DNA from 3 places in the Niveispirillum sp. KHB5.9 genome. Region 1 is predicted to be linked to each of the others. Evidence: predicted binding sites of a transcription regulator. Region 1 holds the regulator's gene; each other region holds the start of a gene.
What was found. The regulator PhoB, encoded in region 1, activates phosphate uptake and scavenging genes when phosphate is short. The targets are predictions, from matches to a motif close to TNTCATAAAACTGTCA.

Region 1 (5,979 bases):
CGGAAGTGAAGCTGGCCGTCACCGTCGATGCCAGCGTCATCGATCCGCAGGGCACCGGCAACCCGGCCGAATGGGACCGCGGCGCCTTCCAGACCCTGGTGTCGGAAGCGCTCTACAAGGACTTCCCCGAGGTTACGGGCCGCGTGGAAAAGCGCGACCTGCGCGGGCTGGTCAGCCCCGTGGCCGGCGTGCGCCTGGGCAAGATGCTGGACAAGGACCCGTCGCTGGTCGGGCAGACGATCGATGTCTGGCTGCCCGCGTCCGACGGTATCAACCAGATCGTCAAGGGCGGCATCGACCGCGACCTGCCGGAGGTCGAGCGTCCGATCAGCGACAAGCAGCTAGCCTGGTTCGACAGTCTGGAACAGCGCGGTGACGTGAAGTCGGCCTTCAACACCACGTTCTTCACCGCCAGCGACAGCAACTATCCCGAACTGGCCGGCCTGTTGGGCGCTGCCGTCGGTACGTTGCTGACCATGCTGGTGACGCTGGCCACGGCCCTGCCCATCGGCGTGGCGGCGGCGATCTACCTGGAAGAATTCGCACCGAAGAACCGCCTGACCGAGATCATCGAGGTCAATATCAACAATCTGGCGGCCGTGCCCTCCATCGTGTTCGGTCTGCTGGGTCTGGCGGTGTTCCTCAATTTCTTCGGCATGCCGCGTTCGGCCCCGCTGGTCGGCGGTCTGGTGCTGGGTCTGCTGGTGCTGCCCACCATCATCATCGCCAGCCGTGCCGCCTTGAAGGCGGTTCCGCCCTCGATCCGCGAAGCGGCATTGGGCATGGGCGCCTCACGCCTCCAGGCGGTGATGCATCATGTGCTGCCGCTGGCCATGCCGGGCATCATGACGGGCACCATCATCGGCATGGCGCACGCCGTGGGTGAGACCGCACCGCTGCTGATGATCGGCATGAACGCCTTCATCACCTCGGCACCCGGCAGCCTGCTGGACAGCTCGTCCGTCATGCCCGTGCAGATCTTCATGTGGTCGGACAAGCCGGAACGCGGCTTCGTCGAATTGACCTCGGCCGCCATCCTGGTGCTGCTGGCCTTCCTGATCATGATGAACGGCGCCGCCATCTGGCTGCGCAAGAAATTCGAACGTCGGTGGTAAACATGGACAGCATGACCCTGAACAAGCCTGTGCAAGCCGCCTCTCACCCGCCGGTGAAGATGCTGGCCCGCGACGTGAAAGTGTTCTACGGCGCCAAGCGCGCTTTGCACGGCGTCAATGTCGAGCTTTACGAGAACGAGGTGCTGGCCATGATCGGCCCCTCGGGCTGCGGCAAGTCGACCTTCCTGCGGACCTTGAACCGCATGAACGACACGATCGACATCTGCCGCGTCGAGGGCAAGATCCTGCTGGATGGCGAGGATATCTACGATCCCAAGCTGGACGTGGTGCAGCTGCGCGCCCGTGTCGGCATGGTGTTCCAGAAGCCGAACCCGTTTCCGAAGTCGATCTACGAGAACGTGATCTACGGTCCCAAGCTGCATGGCCTGGCCACCCGCAAGGACGAGTTCGACGCCATCGTCGAGACCTCGCTGAAGCGTGCCGGTCTGTGGAACGAGGTCAAGGACCGCCTGCATGAGCCCGGTACCGGCCTGTCCGGCGGCCAGCAGCAGCGCCTGTGCATCGCCCGCGCCGTGGCCGTCAGCCCGGAAGTGATCCTGATGGACGAGCCCTGCTCGGCCCTGGACCCGATCGCGACGGCGCATATCGAAGAGCTGATCGACGAGCTGCGTGAGAGCTTCACCATCGCCATCGTCACCCACAACATGCAGCAGGCCGCCCGCGTCTCCCAGCGCACGGCCTTCTTCCACCTGGGCGACCTGGTGGAAGTGGGTGATACCGAGGAAATCTTCACCAACCCGCGCGACGAGCGCACCCAGGGCTACATCACCGGCCGGTATGGTTGAGGGTTGAAGCGTTTCGCGCTTCACCACCCTTCTGCTTTCCCCGCGAAAGCGGGGACCCAGGGGCCACGGGCACTACCGTGGTTCCAGGCGGCCCCTGGACCCCCGCTCATCAAGGGGGAGGCAAATGAAGATTATCTGTCTCTCGAATTGAGGACCCACGTCCATGTCGCCGACCGAACATACCGTCAAGTCCTTCGAGGCGGAATTGCAGCGCCTGTCCAACCAGATCGCCCAGATGGGCGGCGTGGTCGAGGCGCAGGTGGAAGCGGCCGTGCAGGCCGTGGGCCGCCGCGATGTCGAAAGCGCGTCGCGCGTCATGCATGGCGATGCCCGCCTGGACGAATTCGAACGCCAGATCGAACATGACGCCATCCGCATGCTGGCGCTGCGCGCGCCGGTCGGCGTCGATCTGCGCGAAGTGCTGGCGGCGCTGAAGATTTCCGCCGATCTGGAGCGCACGGGCGATTACGCCGCCAACATCGCCAAGCGCTCCATCGCGCTGGCCCAGCTGCCGGTGATGCGCCCCGCCGGGACCATCCCGCGCATGGGCCGTCTGGTGCAGGAGATGCTGAAGGACGTGCTGGACGCCTATATCGACCGCGATGTCGAAAAGGCCGTGGCCGCTTGGCATCGGGACGAGGAGCTGGACGATCTCTATACCAGCCTGTTCCGCGAGGTCCTGACCTATATGATGGAAGACCCGCGCAACATCACGCCCTGCACGCATCTGCTGTTCATCGCCAAGAACCTGGAACGCGCCGGCGACCATGCGACCAACATCGCCGAGACCGTGCATTTCCTGGTGAAGGGCCAGCCGCTGACGGCCGAACGGCCCAAGAGCGACAAGTCCAGCTTCACCATCATCGAACCGGTTGATAGCGAGGGCTGATCCAGCCCCGCCCGTCACTGCCTAGAACCCAGGGATACCGATGAACGCCGCCTTGAAGCCGCTGATCCTGGTCGTCGAAGACGAAGCCGATCTCGTCACCCTGCTATCCTATAATCTGGAACGCGAAGGCTTCCGGGTCATCACCGCCGGCGACGGGGAAGAAGCCCTGCTGCAGGCCGACGAGCGCAGCCCGCATTTGATCCTGCTGGACTGGATGCTGCCGTTGATGAGCGGTCTGGAGGTTTGCCGCCAGCTGCGCCGCAACCCCAAGACCCGCGAAACCCCGGTCATCATGCTGACGGCGCGTGGGGAGGAGGCGGACAAGGTTCGCGGCCTGAACAGCGGTGCGGACGATTACCTGTCCAAGCCGTTCAGCCCGACGGAGCTGGTGGCCCGCATCCGCGCCGTGCTGCGCCGCGCCTCCCCGGGTCTGGCGGAGGAGTTGTTGCGCTTCTCCGACATCTCCATGGACCTGGCCGCCCACCGCGTGCGCCGGGGCGGCCGCGACATCCATCTGGGCCCGAAGGAATTCGCCCTGCTGCGCCATTTCATGCAGCATCCGGGGCGCGTCTTCTCGCGCGAACAGCTGCTGGACATCGTCTGGGGCCATGACGTCTATGTCGAGCTGCGGACGGTGGACGTGCATATCCGCCGCCTGCGCAAGGCCCTGAACGAAACGGAAGAGCAGGATGTGATCCGCACCGTGCGGTCGGCGGGCTACGCGCTGGATACGAAGACGACGATGTGATGTGCAAAGGGCCGCCCGACGGGGCGGCCCTTCTGCTATCACCCCAACTGCCGGCGCAGATGGTTCAGCACGTCGGTGCGGGTCAGCAGGCCCAGGAACTTGCCCTCATCCTGGATGATCGCCACCATGTTGCGGTCGAACAGGGCGCGCAGGTCGGATGTGGTGGCGGTCAAGGGCAGGGTCTCCAGCCGGTTGACCATGGCCGTATAGACCTTGTCGCGGAAGCGGGCCGGGTCCTTCTCGACATGCAGCAGCAGGTCGCTCTCATCCAGGATGCCGATCACCCGCTCGCCTTCCATCACCGGCAGCTGTGACACGTCGGAGATGCGCATCCGCTTGTACGCTGTCAGCAGCGTATCCTCCGGCCCCACCGTCACCACCTGGCCCTTGTCGAAACGGCGGGTCATCAGGTCGCGCAGGTCGTTATGACGTTCGCGCGGGGTGAAGCCGTGATCTTCCATCCAGGCGTCGTTGAACATCTTCGACAGGTACTTGTTGCCCGTGTCGCAGACGAAGGTGACGACGCGCTTTTTGGTGGTCTGGGCGCGGCAATATTTCAGGGCGGCGGCGAACAGCGTGCCCGATGACGACCCGGCCAGGATGCCCTCCAGCCGCAGCAGGTCGCGCGCGGCGTTCAGGCTTTCGGTGTCGGTGACGTAATAGGCGGCCTTGGCGTACTGAAGGTCGCAGATCGGCGGCACAAAATCCTCGCCCACGCCTTCCACCACCCAGGAACCGGGCTCGTCATGCGTGCCCTTGTTGACCAGGTCGGCGATGATGGAGCCGGCGGGATCGCCGATCACCATTTCCGTCTTGGGGCTGGCCTTGGCGAAGAAGGCGCCCAGGCCGGTGAAGGTGCCGCCAGAGCCGATGCCGGAAACCACGGCGTCGATATCGCCGTCCAGCTGCCTAAACATCTCCGGACCCGTCCATTCCTCATGGGTCTTCGGGTTGGCCGGGTTGGCGAACTGGTTGACATAGAAGCTGCCGGCGATCTCCTGCGACAGGCGCTCGGCGATGTCCTGGTAATAGGCGGGGTGGCCCTTGCCCACGTCGGAACGGGTGATGTGGATCTGGGCACCCAGGGCGCGCAGATTGTTGATCTTCTCCGTCGCCATCTTGTCGGGGATCACCAGGATCAGGCGATAGCCCTTGGCGGCGCAGACCAGCGCCAGGCCCAGGCCGGTATTGCCGGCCGTCGCCTCGATCACGGTGCCGCCGGGGGCCAGTTTGCCCTCCTGCTCGGCCGCCTCGATCATCTTCAGGGCGATGCGGTCCTTGATGGAGCCGCCGGGATTCTGGTTCTCCAGCTTCAGATACAGCTCGCACGGGCCGGTATCGAAGCGGGTGATGCGGACGACCGGCGTGTTGCCGATCATGGACAGGATGGCAGGCGCCGAAGCGGGCGTCGCGGACATGGGTATCCCCCCTGGGGCAAATGGTTTTGCCACCAGGGAACCGCATCCTGGATTTCCCCGCAAGAGCCTGTGGAATTACGAAATCAAGCTGCGGCGCGGGCGCCCGGGACGCACGATTCCGGCGCAAATGGCCGCCCCTCGGCATCGATCAAACCCGCCTGGAAAAGCTGGTCGACATTGTCGGCCAGATTCTGCGCACAGGAGGCGCGGTCCCAGCCTTCCAGCCAGTTCTGCTCCAGGAAGGCCAGCACTGCCGGCTGGCCCAATTCGACCTCCCACAGGATGCCGAGCAGCGAGGCCAGGGCCTCTTCCCTGATCTGCTCATCCTTGCCCACGGCGATGGCTTCATTGGCCTCATCGATGCGGCCGGACTCGGGGCCAGCGCCCAGGCCGAAATCCACCAGCCCGCGCCGTTCCGGCGGCGCCACCAGCCAATGCGCCACCTCATGGATCAGCACATAGGCTTCCGACCGGGTGCGGATGGAAACACCGTCATAGGAGAAGGCATCCTGCGGCGCCTCGTCGATCACGCCGATGCCGAAGGCACGGGCCAGATCGACCGCCGCCGCGCGATGTTCCGCCGTATCCACGCCCAACGCGATCAGGTCGCGCGTGGCGGCGATGCGGGCCAGCACCTTGGCCGTCAGGCTGCCGGGCGACAGGTTCGCGGCCACGCTGTCCAGCGCCTGGGGCAGGATGTCATCGGGGATAGTGGTCAGTTGCATGGGCGGGGAGGATAGCCGGAACCGGGCCCACGTGAAGTGCCAAACCATCGCGGCCGCTCTCCCCGGCGCGCAGAGGTGGCCGGTGCATCATTGCGCCAGCAAAGCAAGGATATAGGCCTTGGCGGCATCGGCATTGCGGGCCCGAAGCGCGCCGCGCCGCCACAGGTCGCACAGCCCATGCACCGTGCCCCAGGCTTGCATCACCCGGTCGCGCAGCGCGATGCTGAAGCCGGGCGCGTCGTCGGGCTGGCGGAAGGCGCGAGCGGCCAGCCGCGTGA
Region 2 (5,979 bases), on a different contig from region 1:
ATACTGGCGGGTGTCCAGCACATGCATGTCGATCAGGTCGCCGAAGGCGAACTTCCGGTAAAGCTGCATGCGCGCCCCGTCGGGCAAGGAGGCGCGGCGGAAGGGCAGATGTTCGTAATAGGCCTGGGCGGCCGCCGCCCGGCGCAGGCGGAAGATGTCCGGCGGGGTGGCATCCCAGTTGAAGTCGCTGGCCCAGTTGTCGACGATCTCATGATCGTCCCAGACGGCGATCCAGGGGGCCGCGGCGTGCGCCTTCTGCAGGTCGGTGTCCAGCTTGTACTTGGCGTAGCGGCGGCGATATTCGTCCAGCGACACCGGGTCGGGCAGGTCGGCCCGGCGCGGCGTGGGCACGGTATCGTCCAGATGCCGGCTGAAGAAGAACGGCCGGGACACGCCCTCATAGATGTAGTCGCCGTAATGATAGACGAAATCCACCTCCTCCCGCGACAGATGGTCGAAGGCGGTGTAGAGGCCCTGGTCGTAATTCTGACAACCGGCGATGGCGAAGCGCACCTTCTGCGCCGATGAACCTGCTGCCGGCGCCGTCACGGCGCGGCCTTGCAGGGACCGGTGGTCGCCGCAGCGGAAGCGGTACCAGTAGGGCCGGCCGGGCAGCAGCCCCGCCACCTCCACATGCACGGCATGGCCCAGCTCGGGATGGGCGAGCGCGGTGCCCTTGGCGGCGATCTTGCGGAACTGCCGGTCCTCCGCCACTTCCCAATCCACGGGCACGATGTCGCTGGACATGCCATAGCCGGGGTCCAGCGGCTTGGGCGCCAGACGCGTCCAGATCACGAACCCGTCGGGCCAGGGTTCGCCCGAGGCCACACCCAGCTGGAACGGATAGTCGATGAAATTGACCGCACCGAAGGCCAGGCGCGGGTCCGCCGGGATCGCCAATGCCGTCACCGCCAGGGCGCCGGCCCCGCGCAGCAATTGGCGGCGGGACAAGGCGAGCGTGGACGGCAGCACGGATTTCATCAAGGCGACCCATGAAAAACGCCCCGGCCAGGCCGCCGCCACGGCGGGCCGGTCAGAGGGCGCATGTGCAAAGGGGGACGACCCGGCCGGCCGGTTTCGTCACCTTTGCTTGTGACAGAGGTCGGGGCGGATTTGCAAGTGTCCGATGCGTTGCAGCATGATGACGGAATGGGGCGGTGGCGGGTGGAGCACAGGGGGGATGGGCTGAGGCTACGTGCGTGTCGCTGACGTCGTGGAAGTTGGGCTGTAAGGTTCCAGCAATATCTACCGTCACCCCGGCGAAGGCCGGGGCCCAAGTGACAAGCGCCCTGCTCTACGACATGGGCCCCGGCCTTCGCCGGGGTGACGGTAGAGCGACGGAAATGAAGGTGCCCAAAGTTCGCGGGTACCCTCACGCCCCGATCACACCCCCGCCCTTCTTGGTGATGGCGACCACCGATGGGCGGGCCGGCATGCTGTCCTTGAAGTCGGGCCAGCGGGTGCCGGGGTCGGCGAAGGTACCCTGCTTGTTGCCGGATCTGGTGAACCGGTCCACCGCGTCCGATCCCGGGTGCTGGACGGAGATGAACAGGCTCTGGTCGTCGGGCGTGAAGCTGGGGCCGGTCAGTTCCGCCCCCACCGGCACGCGGAAGAACAGCCGGGCGGTACCGCGCAGCGGTCCGTCGGTTTCCACCGCCCAGATGCCGTCGGACGAGCCCGAGGTCCATTGCCATTTGCTGCCCTGGTCGGTGCCCACCCACAGGCGGCCCATGCTGTCGAAGGCGCAATTGTCGGGGCAGGAGAACCAGCCATTTTCTGTGGTCGCCTTGTTGAAATTGGCACCGGTCCTGGGATCGGCCGGGTTGCCGGCCTTCACCAGGATCTCCCACTTGAACTTCTGTGCAGCGTGGTCGCCGCCGGGCGGGTGCATCTCGATGATATGACCCCAGCTGTTGGCCGGGCGCGGGTTGGCGACATTGGGGCGGGCCTGGGCCGGGTGGATCGGATCGTCGGGCAGCCGGTCGTCATTGTTGGTCAGCATGACATAGACCAGCCCGGTTTTGGGATTGACCTCCACATCTTCCGGCCGGTCCATGCGGGTGGCCCCCAGCAGGGTGGCGGCGATGCGGGCGGAGATGACGACGTCGCCCTGGTCCTTGAAGCCGTTGGCGGCGGTTAGCGGCCCCTGGCCATGGACCAGCGGCAGCCAGCTGACGGTGCCATCGGCATCGAAGCGCGCCACGGACAAGGTGCCCTCGTCCAGCAGCTTCATGTTGGCCTTGCGGTCGGCCGGGTTGAAGGTGCCCTTGGAGATGAAGCGGTACACATGCTCGAACCGCTGATCATCGCCCATATAGACGACGGCGCGGCCATCCCTGTTGAGCGTGACGCCGGCCCCTTCATGCTTGAAGCGGCCCAGGGCGGTCAGCTTGCGCGGCGTGCTGGTCGGATCGTACGGGTCGATCTCCACGATCCAGCCATAGCGATTCGCGGCGTAGATTTCCTTGTTGATATGGAACCGGTCATGGAACCGGCCCCACTGGTACCAGGGGGACGGCACCGTCATGCGGTCATAGTTGCGCTGTTCGGGATGGGACTGGTCGATCGTGCCCATGAAATAGCCGTCGATATTCTCCTCACCCGACAGGACCGTGCCCCAGGGGGTGACGCCGCCGGCGCAATTGTTCAGCATGCCGATGACGGTGCGGCCTTCCGGATCGTCCCTGGTCTTCATCCGCGCATGGCCGGCAGCCGGACCGGTCACGGTCATCTTCGTGTTCAGCGCGTTGATGCGGCGGTTGAACTTGCCGCCCTTCACGTAGGTCCACTTGCCGTCGGCGCCGCGCTTGACCTCCACGATGGTGCCGCTATGGGCCGCCATCTCGATATCCACCATCTCCTTGGTGACGGATTCGGGCGGGTACTTGTCCTGGCCCTCGGGCGCCAGGCCGGGGAACATCATCTCCGCCTGGGTATATTCATGGTTCACCCACAGCAAGCCATGATCGGCGCTCTTGGAGCCCTGGGGCAGCGGGTAGAAGGCGGTGAAGTCGCAATTATAGCCGAACTGCTTCAGCTGGGCCTCGGCTGTCTGCTTCATCGGGTCGAATTCCGGGCTGTCGGCGAACAGGGGATCGCCCCAACGGATCAGCACGTCGGCATCATAGCCGGGGGCCACATGGTGCTTGCCATCCACACCGCGGGCCAGTTCCTCGAACTTGAAGCCGAATCCGGCGCTGCCGGCCGTTTGGGCCTGGGCCTCACCGGTCAGGAAAGGCGCCGAGATGGCCGGCGCGAAGGCGGCGATGGCGCTGGTGCCCAGCATGCCGCGCAGGATGTCGCGCCGCCCCAGCCGCTGCTGCACCACCTCACCAAAGGTGGGCTCGGTTTCCGGAGAAGAGCCCCGGTCCTGGATGGCCTCGAACTCTTCATGGGTCAGGAAACGATTATCGGCCATGGGCGGGGGCTCCAGTGCGAAGAAGGGTATGACTTGTCAGGTTTCATACGCCCCGGATGCTACAGTTATTTGACAGTGGCAAGCGATGTGGCCACGGCGGCGATGTGACACAGGACAGAGATTCCGCATCGCGAAGGAAGCGGATGGGCTTTGTCACCTTGCCGTGCGCCTGCGAACTGGCTAGCTTCACAGGCTGGTATGATTGCTGGGACCCTTTCCCGGTGGTGCCCTGGAACCGGGGTGCCGCCCGCGGGCCCGCTGTTCGGAACGGAGCCGATGAAGTTTACCCGTCGTGCCGCCTGTGCGGCCCTTGCCCTGTTCATGTCCACCGCCGCCACGGCCATTCCGGCGGCGGCGTTCGAACCCGCCATCGTTTTCGACATGGGCGGTCGTTTCGACAAGTCCTTCAACGAGGGCGCCAATAACGGGGCCGAGAAGTTCAAGAAGGATACCGGCGTCAATTTCCGCTGGTTCGAGGTGACGAACGAGGCGCAGCGCGAGCAGTTCCTGCGCCGCCTGGCCAGCCGCAACGCCGACATCATCGTCTCCGTCGGTTTCTCCATGGCGCCCTCGGTGGAGAAGGTGGCCAAGGAGTTCCCGAACGTCCGCTTCACCCTGATCGACGGCAATGTCGACCTGCCCAACGTGCAGTCGATCGAATTTGCCGAGCATGAGGGTTCCTACCTGGTCGGCGTGCTGGCCGCCATGGCCAGCAAGACCGGCACCGTCGGTTTCGTCGGCGGCATGGACATCCCGCTGATCCGCCGCTTCGCCTGCGGGTATGAGCAGGGCGTGAAGGCCACCAATGCCAAGGCCAATGTCGTCGCCAACATGGCTGGCAGCACGCCCGCCGCATGGGCCGATCCCACCCGCGGGTCGGAGCTGGCCAAGAGCCAGTTCGACCGCGGGGCGGACGTGATCTTCGCCGCCGCCGGCCAGACCGGCATGGGCGTTCTGCAGGCGGCATCGGATGCCGGCAAGCTGTCCATCGGCGTGGACAGCAACCAGAACCACCTGTTCCCCGGCAAGGTGCTGACCAGCATGGTCAAGCGCGTGGACGTAGCCGCGTACGAGGCGTTCAAGACCGCGCAGGACGGCACCTGGAAGGCCGGCCATCGCCGCCTGGGCCTGAAGGAGGACGGCGTGGGCTGGGCTTCCGACGAGAATAACAAGGCCCTGATCACGCCCGCCATGCAGGCGGCCGTGGACAAGGCCACGGCGGAGATCAAGGCCGGCACCCGCACCGTCGCCAATTACGACGATGCCAAGGGCTGCAAATACTGATCGCCTCGTTCCGATCTCCGCGTTTGAGCAGGTACCATGTCGGCCGCCCATAACCATGTTTCCCCCGCCTGGGCGGTCGAGCTTGTCGGCATCGACAAGCGATTCGGCCCCGTCCATGCCAATCGCGACGTGACGCTCCGCTTCGCACCCGCCAGCATCCATGGGCTGGTGGGCGAGAACGGGGCCGGCAAGTCGACGCTGATGAGCATCTTGTACGGTTTCTATGAGGCCGATGCCGGCGACATCCTGGTGCGCGGCAAACAGGTTTCCATCCGCACGCCGCAGGACGCGATCAAGCTGGGCATCGGCATGGTCCATCAGCATTTCATGCTGGTGGAGACCTTCACCGTGCTGGAGAACCTGCTGCTGGGCCATGAGGGCGGGCCGGTCCTGGGCCCGGCCATGCAGCGTGCCCGCGCCGAGGTGCGGGCGCTGGAACAGCAGTTCGGCCTGGAAGTGCCGCTGGACGCGCTGGTCTCCGACTTGCCGGTGGGTGTGCAGCAGCGGGTGGAGATCCTGAAGGCGCTGTATCGCGGGGCCGAAGTGCTGATCCTGGACGAGCCGACGGCCGTGCTGTCGCCGCCGGAGGTGGAGCAGTTGTTCCGCATCCTGGAACGGCTGCGCCAGCAGGGCCGCACCGTGCTGCTGATCACCCATAAGCTGAAGGAAATCATGGCCATCACCGACCGCGTGTCGGTGCTGCGCCGGGGCCAGGTGGTGGCGGAGTTCATCACGGCGGAAACCGACCGCCAGGCCCTGGCCGACGCCATGGTCGGCCGCAAGACCTCGCTTTCCGTGGACAAGGCGCCGGCCACGCCGGGCGCGGTGCTGCTGTCGGCGCGGAATGTCAACGTGGTGGACGGGCGCGGCGTCACCACCCTGAAGGATGCCTGCCTGAGCGTGCGGGCGGGAGAGATCGTCGGCATCGCCGGCGTGGCCGGCAACGGCCAGTCGGAATTGTTGGAAGTCCTGTCTGGCATGTCCCGTTTCGAAAGCGGAACGGTCACGCTGAAGGGCGGGGAAATCACCCCTTCCACCAAGTATGATGCAGCCGAGGCCCGCCGCCGTGGCCTGGCCCATGTGCCCGAAGACCGGCTGAAGCTGGCCGTGATCAAGGAATTCCCGGCACATGAGAGCGCCATCCTGGGTTATCACCAGGACAAGAGCCTGTCCAAGGGCTGGCGGCTGGACTGGAAGCGGGTGGTTGCAAAGACCGTTTCGTTGATGGAGCGGTTCGACGTGCGCCCCGGCAACCCCAATCTGCGCACCGCCCTGTT
Region 3 (5,979 bases), on a different contig from region 1:
AACAGCACGCGCGACGACCAGTCGCCCACCTGCACGATACGCCCGACCAGCCCCTGACCCGACATCACCGCCTGCCCGCGTTCCACCCCCTCGCGCACGCCGACCGTGACCACGACGGTGCGCACGAAGGCGCCGCCGGGATCACCGACGACACGGCCCGTCACCACACGCGCAGCGGGATCGGGCTTGTAGGACAGAAGCGAGCGCAGGGAACGGTTCTCCGCATCCAGGCGCAGCGTCGCCTGTTCCCACTGCCGCAGGCGCGCATTCTCTTCCCGCAGGCGGGCATTCTCGTCATGCAGGTCGACAAGCTGGCGGAAATATTCAAGCCCGTCGGCCACGCTGGCGGCCGGGCGGGACATGACATTCAGCACGGGGGAAACGGCGTCGGTGACGCGCGTGCGGGCCTGTTCGACGGCCGTGCCATTGACATGGCCGATCATCATCAGGGCGATGGCCGCCAGGATCAGCAGCGGGAAGTAGAATCGCTGCACCATCCCCCACAGGGGGGCCGCGATACGTACGACGGATCCGCTATTGCGTGTCTTCACCGGGGATTGGTGTCCCGTGGTCGGGTAACCCGCCATAACGACGGGTTACGGTACAATATGAAACTAACGCTTCAACGCGATGCTGTAAATATCGGATTGCTATACGCTATCCGTCAGTACATGCGGATCAGCACGTTGCGCAGGCTTTCCTCTTCCAGCGCCCGGCCCGACCCCAGCGCCACACAGGACAGCGGATCGTCGGCGATGGACACCGGCAGGCCGGTGGCATGGCGCAGGACATAGTCCAGGTTGGCCAGCAGCGCGCCGCCACCGGTCAGCACGATGCCCTTGTCCACGATGTCGGCGGCCAGTTCCGGAGCGGTGTGCTCCAGGGCGACCTTGACCGCCTCAATGATCTGGCTGACGGGCTCGGCCAGGCTCTCGGCGATCTGGCGCTCGCTCATCACCAGTTCCTTGGGAACGCCGTTCATCAGGTCGCGGCCCTTGATCTCCATGACGCGGCCTTCGCCATCTTCCGGCGGGCAGGCGGAACCGATTTCCTTCTTGATGCGCTCGGCCGAACCCTCACCCACCAGCAGGTTATGGTGACGGCGGATATAGCCGATGATGGCCTCGTCCATCTTGTCGCCGCCGACGCGGGCGGAACGAGCATGGACGGTGCCGTTCAGCGACAGAACGGCCACTTCCGTGGTGCCGCCGCCGATATCGACGACCATGCTGCCCGTCGGCTCGGTCACCGGCAGGCCGGCGCCGATGGCGGCGGCCATGGGTTCCTCGATCAGGGAGACGCGGCGCGCACCGGCGGCCTCCGCACTCTCCTGGATGGCACGGCGTTCGACGGCGGTGGAGCCGGACGGCACGCAGATGACGATTTCCGGGCTGGCGAAGCTGCGGCGGTTATGAACCTTGCGGATGAAATGCTTGATCATCTCTTCCGCGACTTCGAAATCGGCGATGACGCCGTCGCGCAGCGGACGGATGGCCTGGATGTTGCCGGGCGTACGGCCAAGCATCAGCTTGGCCTCGTCACCCACGGCCAGGACCTGCTTCTTGCCCCGCAGGTCGCGGATGGCGACCACCGACGGTTCATTGAGGACGATGCCGCGACCCTTCACATAGACCAGCGTATTGGCCGTGCCAAGGTCGATCGCCATGTCGGCGGAGAACATACCGAGCAGGTTTGAAAACATGGGTGAAACGTATCTCTAGCGATGTCCGGATTTTGCCGCCCTTGGTGCGGTCGGACCCCGGATATGCCGAACCGCGTTTGTTGCATAGACCATTTGGGGCCGGACCCTCAAGCCTTGAAAGCCACCGGCATGGAATTTGTACCCGCTTTCGCGCTGCGCTGCCGCATGGCGGCTGTCCGCGCCCCATATGGCGGCTACCCTGGGTAAGCGACCCTCAAACATCATGGCGAAATCATGGCAAAACCCCCGCCGGTAGGGTTTCCGGCGGGGGTTTGACTCAAGTCGCGGATTCGGAGTCGAGGTTAGGCCGACAGCGCCACCGGCGCCGTCTTCAGCCGCTTGGTGATCAGCTTGTTCAACGCATGGACATAGGCTCGCGCACTGGCCACCAGCGTGTCGGCATCCGCCCCCTGCCCGTTCACGGTCTTACCTTCCTCTTCCAGGCGCACCGTCACCTCCGCCTGGGCATCGGTGCCCTGGGTCACGGCGTGCACCTGGTAAAGCTGCAATTTGGCTTCATGCGGGAAGGCCAGCTTCAGGGCGTTGAACACCGCATCCACCGGGCCGTTGCCGAAGGCCACCACCGGCGGGATAGGCCGACCGTCGATTTCCAGCTCCAGCACGGCATGCTGCGGCCCGCGCGAGCCGGCGACGACATGCAGCGCTTGGAAACGAACACGGTCATGCTGGCGGCCGACCTCGTCATCCATGATGGCGACGATGTCCTCGTCATAGATGTCCTTCTTGCGGTCGGCCAGATCCTTGAAGCGGCCGAACGCGTCGTTGATCGAATTCTCGCCCAGATCGTCATAGCCAAGCTCCTTCAGCTTGGCGCGGAAGGCGGCGCGGCCGGAATGCTTGCCCATGACCAGTGACGACCGGTTCAGACCCACCGATTCCGGAGTCATGATCTCATAGGTCTCGGCATGCTTCAGCATACCGTCCTGATGGATGCCGCTCTCATGGGCGAAGGCGTTGGCGCCGACGATGGCCTTGTTGGGCTGCACCTGGAAGCCGGTAATGGTGGAAACCAGGCGGGAGATGCGGGTGATATGCTCGGTCTTGATACCCGTGGTGCAGCCGATCAGGTCGTGGCGCGTGCGCAGCGCCATGACGATCTCTTCCAGCGACGCATTGCCCGCGCGCTCGCCCAACCCGTTGATGGTGCATTCCACCTGCCGCACGCCCACGCCGATGCCGGCCAGCGAATTGGCCACGGCCAGGCCCAGGTCGTTATGGCAATGGACGGAGAAGATGGCCTTGTCCGAATTGGGGACGCGGGTCATCACGTCCTTGAACATGGCAGCATATTCCTCCGGCAGGGCATAGCCCACCGTGTCGGGGATGTTGATGGTGGTGGCGCCGGCCTTGATGGCGGCCTCCACCGTGCGGCACAGGAAGTCGCGATCGGAGCGCGAGCCATCCTGGGCCGACCATTCCACATCATCGGTCAGGTTGCGGGCATAGCCGACATAATCGATGGTGCGCTGGAGCACCTCCTCCTCCGTCATCTTCAACATGTAGTTCATGTGGACGGGGCTGGTGGAGATGAAGGTGTGGATGCGCTTGCGCTGCGCCAGTTGCAACGCCTCGGCCGCGCGGTCGATATCGGCGCGCGAGGTGCGGGCCAATGCTGCGATCACCGAATTCTTCACGGTGCGCGCCACTTCACGCACCGCCTCGAAATCACCGTTGGACGCGATGGGGAACCCGGCCTCGATCACGTCGACGCCCATTTCCTCCAGCACGGTGGCGATGCGCAGCTTTTCTTCCAGGTTCATGGAACAGCCGGGGGCCTGCTCGCCATCACGCAGGGTGGTGTCGAAAATGATGACGCGGTTGCTGTCGCTGGTGATGCTGCTCATGTCCTGGTCCCTTGGGCATATCGGGCGCGGTCCTGTCAGGTACGGCGCCGATAGATCGAATTGTGATGCGAGCCTCAATCGGCGCCGGTGCGGCACCTTGTCCCCTGATCGCGGGCCGTACCGCGGCGAAGGCGGCACGACATCGGGCGCTCAGGGGGAAACTAGTCGTAGGGTGGCGGCCAGGACGGGGCGGCCGCTGCCGATGGAGTACACGCGCAAAGCGACAGCACGGGCGGATGCGCCCGTCATGTCCTGCTTCTGCGTCGTCTGGTCTGCCGCCATCCCGGGGGGACCTGTCCATCCTGAAGTGGTGGAGCCGGCGGGAACACCGACAGCTCGTTGCTTGTTTCGGTTTTAAGGCGAAATCACGCGTCCGGCAAGATGCTTCGCGTGGAAGAAACGCAAAGGCTCCATGCCATTGGCGATTGGGTGCGGCGCAGCACAGCGATGATCTCCGCCCCCTATACATTGACAGAAGACACCCCATTGTCTAGCGATGGGGCGGGTCACGCTCCCGAGCAGAAGGTCAGGTTCATGAATTTCCTCAGTGCGGTCGGTCGTGCCACCCTGAACTTCCTGGAGGCGGCGGGGCGTCTGGCCCTGTTCACGCTCACGGCGCTGATGCATTGCCTGCGCCCGCCCTTCTATTTCCGGCATATCGGCCGGCAGATGGTGGAGATCGGCTATTACAGCCTGCCCGTCGTCGGCCTGACCGCCGTGTTCACCGGCATGGTGCTGGCCCTGCAAAGCTATAGCGGCTTCTCCCGCTTCTCCGCCGAAAGCGCCATAGCCACCGTGGTCGTGTTGTCGATCACCCGCGAACTGGGGCCGGTGCTGGCGGGCCTGATGGTGGCCGGCCGCATCGGGGCCGCCATGGCGGCGGAGCTGGGCACCATGCGCGTCACCGAACAGGTGGACGCGCTGACCACGCTGTCGACCAACCCGTTCAAATATCTGGTCGTGCCGCGCCTGCTGGCCGGCACCGCCATGCTGCCGCTGCTGGTGCTGGTGGCCGACATCATCGGCGTGTTCGGCGGCTATCTGGTCGCCGTCTACCGGCTGGATTTCAACGCCGCCAGCTATATCAACAATACCTGGCAGTATCTGGAATTCATGGATGTGGTGTCCGGTCTGGTGAAGGCCGCCTGCTTCGGCTTCGTCATCTCCCTGATGGGCTGCTACCACGGCTACAACTCGCGCGGCGGGGCGCAGGGTGTGGGTGCCGCCACCACCAATGCCGTGGTGTCCGCCTCCATCCTCATCCTGGTCATGAACTATCTGCTGACGGGGATCTTCTTCTCATGAGCATGCCGCCGCTGGAGCTGACCCAAGACATGGACGTGCCCAAGATCGCGCTGAAGGGCGTGAAGAAGGCGTTCGGGCCCAAAGTGGTGCTGGACGGCGTGGATCTGGAGGTGGCGCGCGGCGAAAGCGTCGTCATCATCGGCGGATCGGGCACCGGCAAGTCCGTGCTGCTGAAAAGCATCCTGGGCATCCTGCAGCCCGATGCCGGCACCATCCGCATCGATGGTGAGGACACGACCCATATCGGCGGCCGCGACCGTGAACGCGCCATGGCCAAGTTCGGCATGCTGTTCCAGGGCGCGGCCCTGTTCGACAGCCTGCCCGTCTGGGAAAACGTCGCCTTCGGCCTGATCCAGGGGGAGCAGCGCCTGGGCCGCAAGGAGGCCAAGGAGCGGGCGGTGGCCACTTTGGGTGCCGTGGGCCTGAGCCCCGATGTCGCAGATCTGTCGCCCTCAGAACTGTCGGGCGGCATGCAGAAGCGCGTGGGCCTGGCCCGCGCCATCTGTACAAGGCCGGAGATCATCTTCTTCGACGAACCGACGACGGGCCTGGACCCGATCATGGCCGACGTGATCAACGACCTGATCGTGAAATGCGTGAAGGATCTGGGCGCCACGGCCCTGTCCATCACCCATGACATGGCCAGCGCCCGCAAGATCGCCGACCGCATCGCCATGCTCTACAAGGGCAAGCTGATCTGGGTGGGCCCGGTGTCGGAGATCGATAATTCCGGCAACGAATATGTCGACCAGTTCATCCATGGCCGCGCCGAAGGCCCGATCCAGATGCAGATAAGGGCTTTTTGAGTTCCCGCAGACGTCGGGCGGGCGCTCCGCGCCCTTGGCTTACGCGCCACGTGGCGCGGGCCGCCAATCGACGGCCTCCGACGGTCATGGGAAATGACCGTCGGTCAGTTCCCCCTCAATCCTTCGGCACGTTCCCGCGTAACGGAATGAACGGCATCCCCGCGATGTCCATGGCGGCATCGACCAGCGCGTCGTCCTTCTGGTCGAACAGCTGAAGCAGCAGGTTGTCCATCGCCCGCTCCTCCGACTGGCCGCAGTCGGCATAGATGCGGCCGAGCGCTTCCATCTGGAACACGTCCCG

Region 2: a site for PhoB is predicted at 3,478-3,493, ahead of ACM9HJ_RS23430 (PhoX family protein). Genes of this name have one in related genera too.
Region 3: a site for PhoB is predicted at 3,914-3,929, ahead of ACM9HJ_RS16340 (MlaE family ABC transporter permease). Genes of this name have one in related genera too.

Annotation. Positions count from the first base shown of each region.
Region 1 covers NZ_JBLTYX010000005.1:73,111-79,089, forward strand. The annotation lists gene pstA (phosphate ABC transporter permease PstA) at 1-1,115, shown strand, start outside; gene pstB (phosphate ABC transporter ATP-binding protein PstB) at 1,118-1,921, shown strand; gene phoU (phosphate signaling complex protein PhoU) at 2,085-2,810, shown strand; gene phoB (phosphate regulon transcriptional regulator PhoB) at 2,851-3,558, shown strand; gene ACM9HJ_RS11105 (pyridoxal-phosphate dependent enzyme) at 3,597-4,976, opposite strand; gene ACM9HJ_RS11110 (elongation factor P hydroxylase) at 5,060-5,701, opposite strand; gene ACM9HJ_RS11115 (TetR/AcrR family transcriptional regulator) at 5,789-5,979, opposite strand, start outside.
Region 2 covers NZ_JBLTYX010000017.1:143,690-149,668, reverse strand. The annotation lists gene ACM9HJ_RS23435 (alkaline phosphatase D family protein) at 1-981, opposite strand, end outside; gene ACM9HJ_RS23430 (PhoX family protein) at 1,373-3,418, opposite strand; gene ACM9HJ_RS23425 (BMP family lipoprotein) at 3,695-4,702, shown strand; gene ACM9HJ_RS23420 (ABC transporter ATP-binding protein) at 4,739-5,979, shown strand, end outside.
Region 3 covers NZ_JBLTYX010000009.1:106,321-112,299, forward strand. The annotation lists gene mreC (rod shape-determining protein MreC) at 1-551, opposite strand, end outside; gene ACM9HJ_RS16330 (rod shape-determining protein) at 665-1,702, opposite strand; gene ACM9HJ_RS16335 (2-isopropylmalate synthase) at 2,005-3,567, opposite strand; gene ACM9HJ_RS16340 (MlaE family ABC transporter permease) at 4,102-4,872, shown strand; gene ACM9HJ_RS16345 (ABC transporter ATP-binding protein) at 4,869-5,678, shown strand; gene ACM9HJ_RS16350 (DUF2336 domain-containing protein) at 5,794-5,979, opposite strand, start outside.